One region of the Scandinavium sp. M-37 genome, then DNA from elsewhere that is predicted to be linked to it. Evidence: predicted binding sites of a transcription regulator. Region 1 holds the regulator's gene; the other holds the start of a gene.
The links. Region 1 encodes Fur, which represses iron uptake genes when iron is present. Its sites were predicted from a motif close to ATAATAATGAGAACNACTATCAA; they were not measured.

Region 1 (7,694 bases):
AATCAGCTGACGGTGTTCGGCACCGAGGAAGCTTTCACAGTAGATTTTGTACGCATCTTCCGTACCGGATGGACGCGCGGCAAACCAGCCATTTTGGGTCATCACTTTCAGACCGCCAATGGAGGCGCCGTTGCCCGGCGCGGCAGTCAGACGCGCGGTGATCGGGTCCCCCGCCAGGGTATCTGCACTAACCATCTCTGGAGAGAGTTTGGACAGCGCTGCTTTCTGCGCCGAGGTGGCCGGAGCCTGCAGACGGTTGTAGCTCGGGGCGCCAAAACGCTCGGCCAGTTCGTCATAGTGTTGCTGCGGATTTTTTCCGGTGACGGCAGTAATTTCTGCCGCCAGCAGACACATGATGATCCCGTCTTTGTCGGTAGACCACGGCGTGCCGTCAAAACGCAGGAACGATGCCCCGGCGCTCTCTTCACCGCCAAAGCCGAAGCTGCCGTCGAACAGACCATCAACGAACCATTTGAAGCCGACCGGCACTTCAACCAGTTTGCGGCCCAGGGCCTCAACCACACGGTCAATCATCGCCGAAGAGACCAGGGTTTTACCCACGGCCACGTCTTTGCCCCACTGCGGACGATGCTGGAACAGGTAATTGATGGCAACCGCCAGGTAGTGGTTTGGATTCATCAGACCAGCCGGAGTGACGATCCCGTGACGGTCGTAATCCGGGTCATTGGCAAACGCCAGGTCGAACTTATCACGCAGTGCCAGCAGGCCCGCCATCGCACATTCGGAGGAGCAATCCATGCGGATCGCACCGTCTTTATCGAGGTGCATAAAGCGGAAGGTCTGATCGACGTGATCGTTGACGATGGTCAGGTCAAGCTTGTAGAACTCGGCAATGCGTTTCCAGTATTCAATCCCGGAGCCGCCTAACGGATCGACGCCCAGCTTCAGGCCTGCTTTCTGGATGGCTTTGATATCGACGATTTCCGCCAGGCCTTCGATGAATGGCTGCACCAGATCCTGTTCTTTAATATGACCCGACGCCCAGGCCTCATCCAGAGACAGACGCTTGACGCCTTTCAGGCCATCGGCCAGCAGCGCGTTAGCACGGTCTTCGACCACTTTGGTAACGTTGGTATCAGCCGGGCCACCGTTTGGCGGGTTGTACTTGATACCGCCATCATCCGGCGGGTTGTGCGAAGGGGTGATGACGATACCGTCAGCCTGCGCCCCCCCTTTTTTGTTGTGAACCAGGATAGCGTTGGAAATGGCAGGCGTTGGCGTATAGCCGTTATCTTCCTGAACAATGACATCTACACCATTGGCGGCCAGCACTTCCAGTACCGAGATGATCGCCGGTTCTGACAGCGCGTGGGTATCCTTCCCGACGTAGCACGGCCCGGTGATGCCATTTTTGGCACGATTTTCCGCAATAGCCTGAGCGATAGCCAGGATATGCGGTTCGTTAAAGCTATGACGGGCGGCGCTTCCACGGTGACCGGAAGTGCCGAATTTCACCGCGTGTTCTGCGTTACCCACTTCAGGTTTCAGCACGTAGTACTGAGACGTCAGCTGGGCGACGTTGATCAAATCACTCTGTTGTGCAGGCTGACCCGCACGGTTATGAGTTGCCATTGCCTGGTCCTTCTTATGCTTAGATAGTGCCGCAAACCTTTTCAATTAATTCCGCGGGGAACTGCATTGACTGCATGATGTGTTCGACCATGCTGCATTTACGACCGGTATTGGTATTCGTTATCACCCAGTACGGGGTCTCAGGCACTTGCTTAGGCTTGGTCTGATTGCCGTTTTTCAGCAACGTCGCTTCATCAACCGCGAAGTAGACGCGCGTGCGGCCATGCAGGGACTCAGTCGCCTCAGCAAATGCTTTGTTGTTTAAGGAGTAAAGTGTAGTCAGCACCAGCAGGAAACGGTTGACCGCTTTCTTCTGCTCAGCGTATTCGTCAGAAAGCAGCAGCTCACGCACCGCGCGAACGTTATCTTTCGGCGAAGCGACTTTTTTGACCGCAGCGACGACCGGTGCAGAAGCAGGTGCCGGGGTCTCTTTGGCTACGGTTGCTGCAGCTTGTGGTACGGCAGAAATTTTCAGCATACGCCGTAAAATGTCGGATGCGCTCTCGCCAATGTGCTTAGTGTGGCTGGCAATAAAGCCGTAGAGTTCGTCATCAACTTCGATCGTTTTCATCTTAATCCAGTGAGATATCTTTTCTGAATACAAGTCGTTGGGATTATAAGGACAAAACCCAACAGCGGATAGCGTGTCGGCAAAAACTCAGACGACTACTGAGTGTTGCAGCCGGGCGGCAGAATGCTCAACATGATACCCTAACCCGACGTAGCGAAAAAAAGAACTTTGCCATGAAATTAAACAGCCGAGCGCAAACTGCACAAAACCTGCACACTAATTCTCCCATCGTCCTGGTTCACGGCCTTTTCGGTAGCCTGGATAACCTCGGGATCCTCGCGAGGGATCTGGTTGTCGACCACGATATTCTGCAAGTCGACATGCGTAACCACGGCCTTTCCCCGCGATCCGCGGAAATGACCTATCCGGCGATGGCGCAGGATCTTCTCGACACGCTCGATGCCAACGGCATTGAAAAAGCCACGTTGATCGGCCATTCCATGGGCGGGAAAGCGGTGATGGCGTTTACTGCCCTGGCGCCAGAACGCGTCGGAAAATGGGTGGCGATAGATATTGCTCCGGTGAATTATCAGGTGCGTCGTCACGATGAAATCTTTGCGGCCATCAACGCGGTGACCGAAGCCGCTGTCTCAAACCGTCAGCAGGCGGCAGAGGTTATGCGCAAGCATATTAATGAAGAAGGCGTGATTCAGTTCCTGTTGAAATCTTTTGTCGACGGCGAATGGCGCTTCAACGTGCCCGCATTGTGGGATCAGTATGAGCACATCGTCGGTTGGGAACCGATTCCCGCATGGGACCACCCTGCCCTGTTTATTGCTGGCGGCAATTCGCCTTATGTCACCAACGCGTACCGCGACGCCCTGTTAGCGCAGTTCCCACAGGCGCGAGCGCACGTGATTGCCGGGGCTGGACACTGGGTTCATGCTGAAAAACCGGATGCGGTACTCCGCGCTATCCGTCGCTACCTGGCGGAATGATTAAAATCCGAGCAAGCAAGCGCCATTGTGGCTCCCGGCGTTGGCGTGTGGGTTTCGCTCATGTATGATTGCGCGCTATCTGCGCCGGGCCTGTCGTCTGGCGGCTTGTTTCCCCGAAGTCACTCTGAATCATGGCAAAAGAACAAACGGACCGAACGACATTAGATTTGTTCGCAAACGAGCGTCGCCCGGGAAGGCCGAAAACCAATCCGCTCTCACGCGACGAACAGTTACGCATTAATAAGCGTAATCAGCTGAAACGCGACAAAAGCAACGGTCTCAAACGCGTTGAGCTTAAGCTCAATAACGATGCCGTTGACGCACTCAATGAGCTGGCGGATGCCAGAAACATGAGCCGCAGCGAGCTTATCGAAGAGATACTGATGCAACAACTGGCTGCGTTACACGGCCAGGAACGTGACTGAAAACACGAAATCTTTCACTTTCATTTAGCAGTGAGTGCAGTACGGCGCAATTGCAGTTCCCGCGCACTTCTCCTCCTGCTATCATTGCCTTTATCTGTGGGCAACATTCCACCATCATTTCATTACGTTTCAAGAGGTTATTTTACTCATGGCAATCACAGGTATTTTTTTCGGCAGCGACACCGGTAACACCGAAAATATTGCGAAGATGATCCAGAAGCAGCTGGGCAAAGACGTTGCCGAGGTGCATGACATTGCCAAGAGCAGTAAAGAAGACCTCGAAGGTTTCGACATTCTGCTGCTGGGTATCCCAACCTGGTACTACGGTGAAGCACAGTGTGACTGGGACGACTTCTTCCCGACGCTGGAAGAGGTAGACTTCAACGGCAAACTGGTGGCCCTGTTTGGCTGTGGCGATCAGGAAGACTACGCAGAATATTTCTGTGATGCGCTGGGCACCATCCGCGACATCATCGAACCGCGCGGCGCGACCATTGTCGGTCACTGGCCAACCGAAGGCTACCATTTCGAAGCCTCTAAAGGTCTGGCCGATGACAACCATTTTGTTGGTCTGGCCATTGATGAAGATCGCCAGCCTGAACTGACCGCTGAACGCGTTCAGAAGTGGGTAAAACAAATCTCTGAAGAGCTGCACCTGGAAGAGATCAAGAACGCCTGATGATGTCACGGCGCAGCGCCTGCGTTGCGCCGTATGATTGATGAACAAATCGATAGATTGCGTAAAATTAATAGTTATAAGCAATCAAATTAATCGCTACAAATTTTTAACTTTTGAGCACATATCTGTACAATGTCTTCTGTTTTGACGAGGTCGGATGTTTCGCTTTGCAGATGATGCCTCGTTTCTGAAAAGCATACTTTGCTCAGGGTTTGCAGTTTTCATTTAGGCACCGCAGTCCTATAATGAGACGCATTATCCTGAATTCATTCTTAGTAATACTTCCTATAAGGAAGTGTATCGCCTAGCAACAGGACTGATTCCGCATGACTGACAACAATACCGCATTAAAGAAAGCAGGCCTGAAAGTCACGCTTCCTCGATTGAAAATTCTGGAAGTGCTTCAGGAGCCTGACAATCACCATGTCAGTGCGGAAGACCTTTATAAACGCCTCATCGACATGGGCGAAGAAATTGGTCTGGCAACGGTGTATCGCGTTCTGAACCAGTTCGACGATGCCGGGATTGTCACCCGCCACAATTTCGAAGGCGGTAAATCTGTTTTCGAATTGACCCAACAGCATCACCACGATCACCTGATCTGCCTCGACTGTGGCAAGGTTATCGAATTCAGTGATGACTCTATCGAAGCGCGTCAGCGCGAAATTGCCACCAAACACGGCATTCGTCTGACCAACCACAGTCTTTATCTTTATGGCCATTGCGCAGAAGGCGACTGCCGTGAAGATGAGCACGCACATGACGGTGCCGAGAAATAATCGGCCCCCCAGAAAAGTAAAAGCCAACCTGACGGTTGGCTTTTTTATTGGCATTTTTGGCATAACATTGGGGCAATAGCGCCAACCGTCGAGGGTTACGGCTTAGGCGTATTGTTACTGCGAATCTCTTTCCACACCTGATCACAACGGGCTTTGACTGCCTGATCGTTGCCGGTCCGCGTCGCCAGAATACAATTCTGGTAATCCAGTACGCGTACACTTTCCTGATTCGCAAACTGCTGATGGGTCTTGTCAGTTTTCAGCACGTTAAGCACGCTCTGGCAGGCGTCAATTTTATCCGGATTTCCTTCAGCGGTATTGATACAGGCGCTGTAGGCATCTTTCAGCTTGCTGTCTTCTTGTGGTGCGGGAGATGGCTGTGCGCAGGCCACCAGCCCGGAAGCCATAACGGCGATAAGAATCAATTTTTTCATGATACGGCCTTATCAATGCGCGGCAGGTTTACCCTGCCGCACGCGTGTCAGAAGATAGTGAACGGGGCGATAACGATGAACTTCACGTCACGCTCATCCTGGAAGATGTTGCCGTAACCACCGCCCCAGCTTGGGATGTCGGAGTGGTTGTCGTATTGAGTGAAGTGCAGTTTGAACAGCGTGCCTTTCGCACGGCCTTCCTGCACGGTGTACATCGCATCAAAGCTGTAAGAAGACTCTTTGATTTTGTTCGAGGCGTTGTCTTCACGCTGACCCGCGCTGTTGATATACCAGTCTGCCGGTTTGGCATCCCAGGCATACACGTAAGATGCACCGACGGCCCAGCCCGGCATATCCCAATTTTTCAGGTCATACATCGCACCGAAGAACACCGCTTTTTCGCCGTTGGCGTTGAAGTCTGAGCGGTTATCCCACCAGATATCGAGACGACCGTTGGAGGAGGCATAGGTCGGGGTCATACGCTGGAGGAAGTAACCCTGCTGGCCTTCTGCTTTTACCCACGTCCCTTCAAGGCGCAGGTCAACCACGTCAGCCACTTTATAGCCGAAGGTCAGTGCCTGTAACCACGCGGTGCCGTCGTAGATATCGTTAATGGTGTTGCTCTCAACGGTGTCACGCGCCCCATAGAATTGGTAGCTGGTCGAGAGTGGTGCACCGGCGACATCAAATTTGTAGCTGGCTTTGGCGAAGTACTGATCCATAAAGCCTTCTGCCTGACCAAATGCCGCTTCCAGCACCAAGTCATTTTTGAAATCATACTTAGCACCAATGGAGTGCAGATACTCAACTTTGGTCTTCTTATCGTTCTGATAAAAATGATCTGTTTCGAGGTGCCATGGAGCCTTGTATTCGTTGGTCCACATATAGGAGAAACTCAACGCGCCTGCATCACCGTAATCAAAGTTAGCCCCGGCTTCTGCCCCTTGATACGTACCTGGCATAAAGCTCCAGTGCGGCGCTAAAAGCGTTTGCCCGGTTGGCTGAATATAACCTGCTCGCGCCCAGGTTGGGCCCAGTTTGAATTTCGCGGCAGCTTTATAAAGGCTGATTCCACTCTTATCGCCAGAGTAATCTTCGTCGTAACCTTTATTAATGGATGAGAATGCAATTTCGTTTGGGTGTCCGCTTTCTGATGACTCCGCCATTTCAATAGCGGTGAAAGCAGCAATATCAAGGCCGATAAAATCGGCGGCATAGCCAGACTGGAAGTCGAGGTTAGCGTTCCAGGTGGAATGGGAAAGGTTGGTTTTGTACTTGTCGCCGTCGGTGACGTCTTTACGGTCACGTTCACGTTGCCAGTAATAGACACCGCCGGTTAAGGTTGAATCGTCTACGAATCCTGCTGCACTGGCTTGCGGAACTGCAATCCAGCCCGACATTGCGGTGACCCCGGCAATAGCCAGCGCCAGCGTACTACGTTTGCCACTGAACGTACGCATGTGTATATCCTCTTTGACTTTTAAAAACGCGCTCACAAAGGTGAACAGCGATAAAAATAAGTACTGCAAAAAAGTAGCGAGGCAGAAATGTCCTAACGCTATGTCGGTAGACTATTTTTCGCGACGCGAATTATCAATCCTTTTTCCGCACGAAAGCACAAGATTATGACAGGGCGCACATATTTGATTGCGTTTTGTTACAAAGTTGCGTTTTTAAAGGAGATGCCGCAAGGTGCATTAGGCTGGGGTTTTACAACGAATTAGAGAATAACGTCAGTTGAAAATGTAACAAGGCAGAGGCGGTGTTTCATAGATCGAAATGATATTATTTCGCATCACGAAAATGACATAAAAAAAGCGCCGCTCAGGGCGACGCTTCTTCATTTTGCGATAACGGAACGGTTACTCGCCCGCTTTCGCCCAGGTATCACGCAGACCCACGGTGCGGTTAAACACCAGCTTCTCAGCGGTGGTATAACGGCTGTCGAGGCAGAAGTAACCCTCACGTTCGAACTGATGCGCTTTGCCCACTTCAGCGGCTTTCAGCGAAGGCTCAGCATAGCCCTGCTTGATAACCAGTGATTCTGGGTTGATGACAGCCAGGAAGTCCTCTGCGGCCCCCGGGTTCGGCACGCTAAACAGACGATCGTACAGGCGAATCTCAACCGGCAGCGCATGCTGAGCGCTAACCCAGTGGATCACGCCTTTCACTTTACGACCATCAGCCGGATCTTTACTCAGCGTATCGGCATCATAAGTACAGAAGATAGTCGTAATGTTGCCTTCTGCATCTTTCTCTACGCGCTCGGCCTTAA
Region 2 (7,694 bases), on a different contig from region 1:
CGGGCCCGCCAGCGCGGTCGATGCCGCCGTCAGCACCACCGCCACCAGCATCATCCATAAACGCGAACGTTCCACCCGCACGCCCAACGCGCAGGCGCTGTCGTCGCCCATTTCCAGCAGCCGCAGTCGGCGTACCAGCAGGGCGGCGAAGACCAGCATCACCAGCAGGATCGGTGCGGAAGGGAAAATTTTTGCCCACGTCAGCCCGTTCAACGATCCGGCGAACCACAGCCCGGCCGACTGTGCGGTTTCCAGTGAGGCGCGCAGCAGCAGCCAGGTGTTGAAGGCCATCAGCATGGCGCGGATCCCGATCCCGATAATAATCAGCCGGAAAGTATCGACGCCATTGCGCCACGCCAGCAGCCAGACCAGCAGCGAGGTCACAATCCCGCCCACCATCGCCGCAAACGCAATGGCGGTTTGATGCTGACCAAACAGCACCATCGCCACCAGCACGCCGCTCCATGCTCCGGTGTTGAACCCCATCACGTCAGGGCTGCCGAGTGGGTTACGCATCAAAGACTGGAAAATCGCGCCGCTGACGCCGAGTGCCGCGCCGACCAGTAGCGCCATCAGCACCCGTGGCAGACGCCATTCGGTGATCACCATTGTCACGTTCCGCGGCGCATCGCCCCACAGCGCGGCCAGCACCTGGCGTAAATCCAGCGTCACCGCTCCGCTGCGCAGGCTATACAGCGCAATGACCAGGCTTACCAGCGTCAGCAGCACGCAACTCCCTACCAGACGGCGAGACGGGGCCATCATGCGACACCTCCGCGCGACGGCTGGCGGCGCACCAGCCAGATAAGCATCGGCGCACCGATAAAGGCGCTCACCACCGAGACGCGCAGTTCACCCGGCACCAGCAGGCGACCAATAATATCGGCAAACAGCAGCAGGGCAGGGGTGGCGAGCAGGGTGACCGGCAGCGACCAGCGGTGATCGCCCCCGACCAACCCGCGAGAAATATGCGGCACCATCAGGCCGATAAACGCAATCGGCCCGACCAGCGCGGTGGCACTGCCGCTCAATACGGTGATGGTCAGCAGCCCTAATAGTTGGGTGCGCGCCACTTTATTCCCGAGCGCGGTGGCGGTATCCGCCCCAAGGCTGAGGCTGTTCAGCGAGCGGCTTAATCCGAGGGCTATCATGATGGCGATAGTGACCGGCACCAGCACCACTTTTAGCGTTTCCAGGGAGCGAATATCCAGCGACCCGGCCTGCCAGAAACGCAGCTGATCGTACACATCGGGATTCAGCAGCGCGATGCCATTGGAGAGGCCATCGAGCACCGCCCCGAGCGCCACGCCCGCCAGGGTCAGACGCACCGGGCTAAGCTGCCCGCCGCCCTGACTGCCGGTGAAGGCCACCAGCAGCGAGGCGATCAGCGCCCCGCCAAAAGCGAGCAACAGTTGCTCCTGCGGCAGCGTCAGACCGAACAGCGCCGCGCCCAGCACGATGGCAAAGCTGGCTCCGGCGTTAACGCCGAGAATGCCGGGGTCGGCAAGCGGATTGCGGGTAAGGGTTTGCATCAGTGCGCCCGCCAGACCCAGCGCGCCACCGGCCAACAGGCCAGCAAGGGTGCGAGGTAAACGGGCGTCAAGAACAATGGTGCAGTCGGGACTGCGACAGGTGCCGGACAGGGCGTCCAGCACCACGTTCAGCGGCAGCGGTTTTGCGCCAATCAGCAGGCTGAGCGCAGCTGCGGCGATCAGCAGAATGAGTAATCCGGGCACGGCGACGGTACGCAGCGTGGCGGCAGAAAACGACATAGCAACGTCCATGATGTGATAATGATAGTAATTATCGTTCTCGATCTTATTCGCCTATGTTAGCATGTGCGACCACGGAAATGGTACCGAAAGTTCGTTGAAGGCCCTGTCATGCAAAGACAATCCTGGCTGCTAAATCTCAGCCTGCTGAAGACTCACCCGGCGTTCCGCGCCGTCTTTATCGCCCGTTTTATCTCCATTCTTTCTCTCGGCCTGCTCGGCGTTGCCGTGCCGGTGCAAATCCAGACGCTGACTCACTCCACCTGGCATGTTGGGCTGGCGGTGACGTTGACCGGCGGGGCGATGTTTATCGGCCTGATGCTCGGCGGCGTGCTGGCCGACCGCTATGAACGCAAGAAGCTTATCCTGCTGGCGCGCGGCACCTGCGGGATCGGTTTTATTGGCCTGTGGCTGAATGCGCTGCTGCCGGAGCCGTCGCTGCTGGCGATTTATCTGCTCGGTATCTGGGATGGGCTGTTCGCCTCGATTGGCGTGACCGCCCTGCTGGCGGCGACGCCTGCGCTGGTTGGGCGTGAAAACCTGATGCAGGCCGGGGCGATAACCATGCTCACGGTGCGCCTCGGGTCGGTGATTTCGCCGATGGTTGGCGGCCTGCTGCTGGCGAGCGGGGGATTCTCCTGGAACTATTTACTGGCGGCGCTCGGCACCTTCATCACCACCCTGACGCTGCTGCGTCTGCCGTTGTTGCCGCCACCTCCGCAGCCGCGTGAACATCCGTTGAAATCCTTACTGACCGGCCTGCGCTTTCTGTTTAATAGCCCGTTGATTGGCGGCATTGCGCTGCTCGGCGCTCTGTTGACCATGGCCAGCGCGGTGCGGGTGCTGTATCCGGCGCTGGCGATGAGCTGGAATATGTCGGCGGCGCAGATTGGCATGTTGTATGCGGCGATCCCGCTCGGGGCGGCGTTGGGGGCGCTCACCAGCGGCAACCTGGCGCGCAGCGTTCGGCCTGGGCAAATCATGCTCCTGACGACCGTCGGTGCGTTCGTCGCCATTGGCTTGTTCAGCCTGATGCCGGTCTGGGCGCTGGGCGTGCTGTGTCTGGCGCTGTTTGGCTGGCTGAGTGCCATCAGTTCACTGCTGCAATATACCTTGATTCAGACCCAAACCCCGGAAGCGATGCTCGGGCGCATTAACGGTTTGTGGACGGCGCAGAACGTCACCGGCGATGCCATCGGCGCGGCAATATTAGGCGGCGTTGGCGCGATGCTCACCCCGGTCGCGGCGGCCTCCGCCAGCGGTTGGGCGTTGGCGATCGTTGGGCTGATTCTGGTGTTGCTGCTTGGAGAGTTGCGCCGCTTCCGCCAGGAAACGGCAGCGGTTTAATCCGGTGGAAGGTGCCCGGTGGTGGCTGCGCCCTACCGGGCCTACACCGCACATTCCGTAGGCCTGGTAAGCGAAGCGCCACCGGGCAAAGGCATCAGCCAAACAACGTTTCCAGACGCTGCAACACCCGCATCGCGCTATAGTAATCAAGGCGGAAGGTTTCGGTCCCGAGCGCATAAACGCGTTTGTTCTGCACCGCCGGCAGGTGTGACAGCAGCGGATTGGCCTCGATGGCGTTGGTATCTTTCTGGTCGCCCGCGAACACAAACAGCGATTCGCCGTTCAGGCCCGCCGCCAGGTTCTCGCCGCCCAGCTGAATAATGTCGTGGCGTTTACCCTGGCTCTGGCTGGTGTGCAGCCCGGCAGGCAGCGGGGCAAGGGTGAAACCTAACTGTTCGAGCAGTTTTCCCTGTGCGGATTCTGGGGTCCACAGGTTCGCGCTGTGGGCGGCAGCGGTGTACACCAGCGCGCTGACCGGCTGCGGCGGCAGCTTCATTTGCTTTTTAAGCGTCGCTAGCTGGGTATCAAATTCGGCGATCCGCGCGGCGGCCTGCTGTTCCTGGCCAGTGATGCTACCCAACTGAGTCAGCAGGGCCTGCCAGCTTTGCGAGTCATAGTTGATAACCAGCGTTGGGGCGATGGTCGACAGCTGATCGTACAGGGCTAACGCCGAGTCGCCGCCGGTAGCACTGATCAGAATCAGATCCGGCATCTGCGCGGCCACGGCCTCGGCATTCGGCTCGCCGATATACAGCCGCGTGAGCTTGCGCTGTTTCGCCACGTCGCTCCACTGGCGCAAAAAGCCCTGTGCATCCGCCACGCGGTTATTCGGCGTGGTGGCCCCGCTGGCAATCACCGGGGCGTCAATCGCCAGCAACGACCCGGTCAGGGTAACGCTGGTGGAGACGATGCGCAGCGGTTTGTGCTCGAGCGTGTGGCTGCCGCGACTGTCGGTCACCTGACGCGGCCAGTCGGCGGCCATGGCTGAGGTTAATCCTAAAAGGCACAGCCCGGAGATGAGCAGGGTATGACGGAAGAAAACGGGGAATTTCACGACGGCAAAGTCCTGTTTTGTTGATGTTAATGAAACTCATTTTCACTTCAAGGCATCTCAGATGCAAGTCGGATGATGCGGCGGAAGTTGACAAGGGACGCTTTTACTTTTAGCTTACCGAACCAAAATATAAATGATAATCATTATTAATATCTTTATCGTTTTGGAGGATGATATGGAAACGTCACCGGCTGAGGCCGTGCAGGAAGTCGCATCAACGCTGTCGCCCGACAACTTCTTTTTTATGTCGCCGTACCGCAGTTTCACCACCTCCGGCTGTTTTCGTCGCATCGAACAGCCCGTGGAAGGCGGTGAAGATTTAGCGGGGGCGTTCCAGCACACCCTCGCCAATGCCTTCGCGCAGGCCAAAGCCGCCGGAATTGAACGTCCGCTGCTGGTGGGCGCGATCCCGTTTGATACCACCCAGCCTTCCGCGCTGTTTATTCCGCAGCACAGCGAGGCGTTTTCCCGCACCGCCAAACAGCACTCCGCGCCTTACGCCGCCAGCATGAAACCGATGCAGGTTCAGGCGCGTCAGGAAATCCCGGAGCAGGACCTGTTCATGGCGATGGTGGCGAGCGCCGCCGAGCTGACCGCCACGCCGAAAGTCGACAAAGTGGTGCTCTCGCGGCTGATCGAGATAACAACTGATACCCACGTCGACACCGGGGCGCTCCTGGAACGGCTCATTGCCCAGAATCCGGCGAGCTTCAACTTCCACGTGCCGCTGCCCGACGGCGGAGTGCTGCTCGGTGCCAGCCCGGAACTGCTGCTGCGTAAAGACGGGGCGCATTTCAGTTCGCTGCCGCTGGCCGGTTCCGCGCGACGTCAGCCGGATAACGTGCTGGACCGGGAAGCGGGCAACCGTCTGCTGGCCTCGCAAAAAGACCGCCATGAGCATGATCTTGTCACCCAGGCGATGAAAAACGTGCTGGCCCCGCGCAGCGATGCGCTGTCGCTCCCTTCCTCACCGCAGCTGATCACCACCCCGACTTTGTGGCATCTGGCGACCCCAATTGAAGGCGAGGCAAAAGCCGGGGAGAACGCGCTGTCGCTGGCCTGCCTGCTGCATCCAACGCCAGCCCTGAGCGGCTTCCCGCACGATGTCGCCAAGCAACTGATCGCCGAGCTGGAGCCGTTTGACCGGGAGCTGTTCGGCGGGATCGTCGGCTGGTGTGATGCCGAGGGTAACGGCGAGTGGGTGGTCACCATCCGCTGCGCCAACGTCCGTGCCAACCACATTCGCCTGTTCGCGGGCGCGGGTATCGTGCCTGCCTCGTCCCCGCTGGGGGAATGGCGCGAAACCGGCGTCAAGCTGACCACCATGCTGAACGTGTTTGGCCTCAATTAAGGATTGACGATGAGTGTTGCATTTACGCCCTGGCCGCCGGAGCTGGCGGCCCGTTACCGGGCAAAGGGGTACTGGCAGGATCTGCCGCTGACCGACATTCTGACGCGTCACGCCGACAGCGAGCGGCTGGCGGTGATCGACGGCGATCGCCGCATTACCTACCGTGAACTGAACGCGCAGGTGGATAACCTGGCGTCGTCGTTGCAGCGTCAGGGGCTGCAAGCGGGGGAAACCGCGCTGGTGCATCTGGGCAACGTAGCGGAATTTTATATCGCGCTATTCGCACTGCTGCGTATCGGCGTGGCCCCGGTGAATGCGCTGTTCAGCCATCAGCGCAGCGAACTGCAGGCCTACGCCACGCAAATTCAACCGGCGTTAGTGATTGCCGACCGGGAGCATGCCCTGTTTGCCGATGACGCCTTCCTCAACGACTTTGTCGACCAGCACGACTCGGTGCGCATCGTGCTGCTGCGTAACGACCATGGGGAACACAATCTTGCGGCGGCCATGGCGCAGCCTGCGGATAATTTTGTGCCGTCACCCACTGACGCAGGCGAAGTGGCTTTCTTCCAACTGTCTGGCGGCAGTACCGGTACGCCGAAGCTTATTCCTCGCACCCATAACGATTATTACTACAGCATTCGCCGCAGCAATGAGATTTGCGCCTTTGATGCGACCACGCGCTATCTGTGCGCGCTGCCTGCGGCACACAACTACGCCCTAAGTTCCCCCGGGGCGCTCGGGGTGTTCCTCGCGGGCGGCTGCGTCATTCTGGCCGCCGACCCGAGCGCCACGCTCTGTTTCCCGCTGATTGAACAGCATCAAATTAACGTCGCGGCGCTGGTGCCTCCGGCGGTGAGCCTGTGGTTGCAGGCCGTTCATGACGACAACAGCCAGGCGCAATTAGCCTCCCTGACGCTGTTACAGGTGGGCGGCGCTCGGTTGTCGGCCACGCTGGCGGCACGTATTCCGGCGGAAATCGGCTGTCAGCTGCAGCAGGTGTTCGGCATGGCGGAAGGGCTGGTGAACTACACCCGTCTGGACGATCCGCTGGAACGTATCATCCACACCCAGGGCTGCCCGATGTCGCCGGATGACGAAGTCTGGGTCGCCGACGCCGAGGGCAATCCGCTCCCGCGTGGCGAAGTGGGCCGTCTGATGACCCGCGGGCCGTATACCTTCCGCGGTTATTACAACAGCCCGGAGCACAACGCCAGCGCCTTCGATGCCAACGGTTTCTACGGCTCGGGCGATCTGATTTCAATCGACGAACACGGCTACATCACGGTACAGGGGCGCGAGAAAGATCAGATCAACCGTGGCGGGGAAAAGATAGCCGCCGAGGAAGTCGAAAACCTGCTGTTACGCCACGAGGCGGTGATCCACGCCGCACTGGTCAGCATGGAAGATAGTCTGCTCGGCGAAAAGAGCTGCGCGTATCTGGTGGTCAAAACCCCGCTGAAGGCGGTGGCCGTCCGTCGTTTCCTGCGTGAGCAGGGCGTTGCTGAATTCAAGCTGCCGGACCGGGTGGAGTGCGTGGACGCGCTGCCGCTGACGCCGGTGGGAAAAGTCGATAAAAAACAATTACGTCAGTGGATTGCGGACCGCGCCCTGGCCTGAAGGAGAAGAGTATGGCAATTCCAAAACTGCAGGCTTATGCGCTGCCCACCGCCGCTGATATCCCGGCTAACAAAGTGGACTGGGCCTTTGAGCCTCAGCGCGCTGCGCTGCTTATTCATGATATGCAGGAGTATTTCCTCAACTTCTGGGGTGAAAATAGCGCGATGATGGAGACCGTGGTCGCCAATATCAAAGCCCTGCGTGACTTTGCCAAACAACACAATATTCCGGTTTACTACACCGCCCAGCCGAAAGAGCAGAGCGATGAAGACCGCGCCTTGCTGAATGATATGTGGGGGCCGGGCCTGACCCGCTCCCCGGAACAGCAGCGGGTGATTGCCGCCCTCGCGCCAGACGAAGCCGACACCGTGCTGGTCAAATGGCGCTATAGCGCTTTCCACCGCTCGCCGCTGGAGCAGATGCTCAAAGAGACCGGGCGCAACCAGCTGGTCATCACCGGGGTGTATGCGCACATCGGCTGCATGACCACCGCCACCGACGCGTTCATGCGGGATATCAAACCGTTCTTCGTGGCCGATGCGCTGGCGGA

Region 2: fepB (Fe2+-enterobactin ABC transporter substrate-binding protein) is a predicted target of Fur. The motif match lies at 4,301-4,323, and genes of this name have one in related genera.

Annotation. Positions count from the first base shown of each region.
Region 1 is NZ_JBIGIN010000007.1:108,827-116,520, forward strand. Features, by position in the region: gene pgm (phosphoglucomutase (alpha-D-glucose-1,6-bisphosphate-dependent)) at 1-1,593, opposite strand, end outside; gene seqA (replication initiation negative regulator SeqA) at 1,613-2,164, opposite strand; gene ybfF (esterase) at 2,338-3,102, shown strand; gene ybfE (LexA regulated protein) at 3,234-3,527, shown strand; gene fldA (flavodoxin FldA) at 3,676-4,206, shown strand; gene fur (ferric iron uptake transcriptional regulator) at 4,533-4,985, shown strand; gene chiQ (ChiQ/YbfN family lipoprotein) at 5,081-5,419, opposite strand; gene chiP (chitoporin ChiP) at 5,467-6,879, opposite strand; gene glnS (glutamine--tRNA ligase) at 7,282-7,694, opposite strand, start outside.
Region 2 is NZ_JBIGIN010000013.1:23,739-31,432, reverse strand. Features, by position in the region: gene fepG (iron-enterobactin ABC transporter permease) at 1-765, opposite strand, end outside; gene fepD (Fe(3+)-siderophore ABC transporter permease) at 762-1,772, opposite strand; gene entS (enterobactin transporter EntS) at 1,884-3,119, shown strand; gene fepB (Fe2+-enterobactin ABC transporter substrate-binding protein) at 3,214-4,173, opposite strand; gene entC (isochorismate synthase EntC) at 4,349-5,524, shown strand; gene entE ((2,3-dihydroxybenzoyl)adenylate synthase EntE) at 5,534-7,144, shown strand; gene ACG0Z5_RS11355 (isochorismatase family protein) at 7,156-7,694, shown strand, end outside.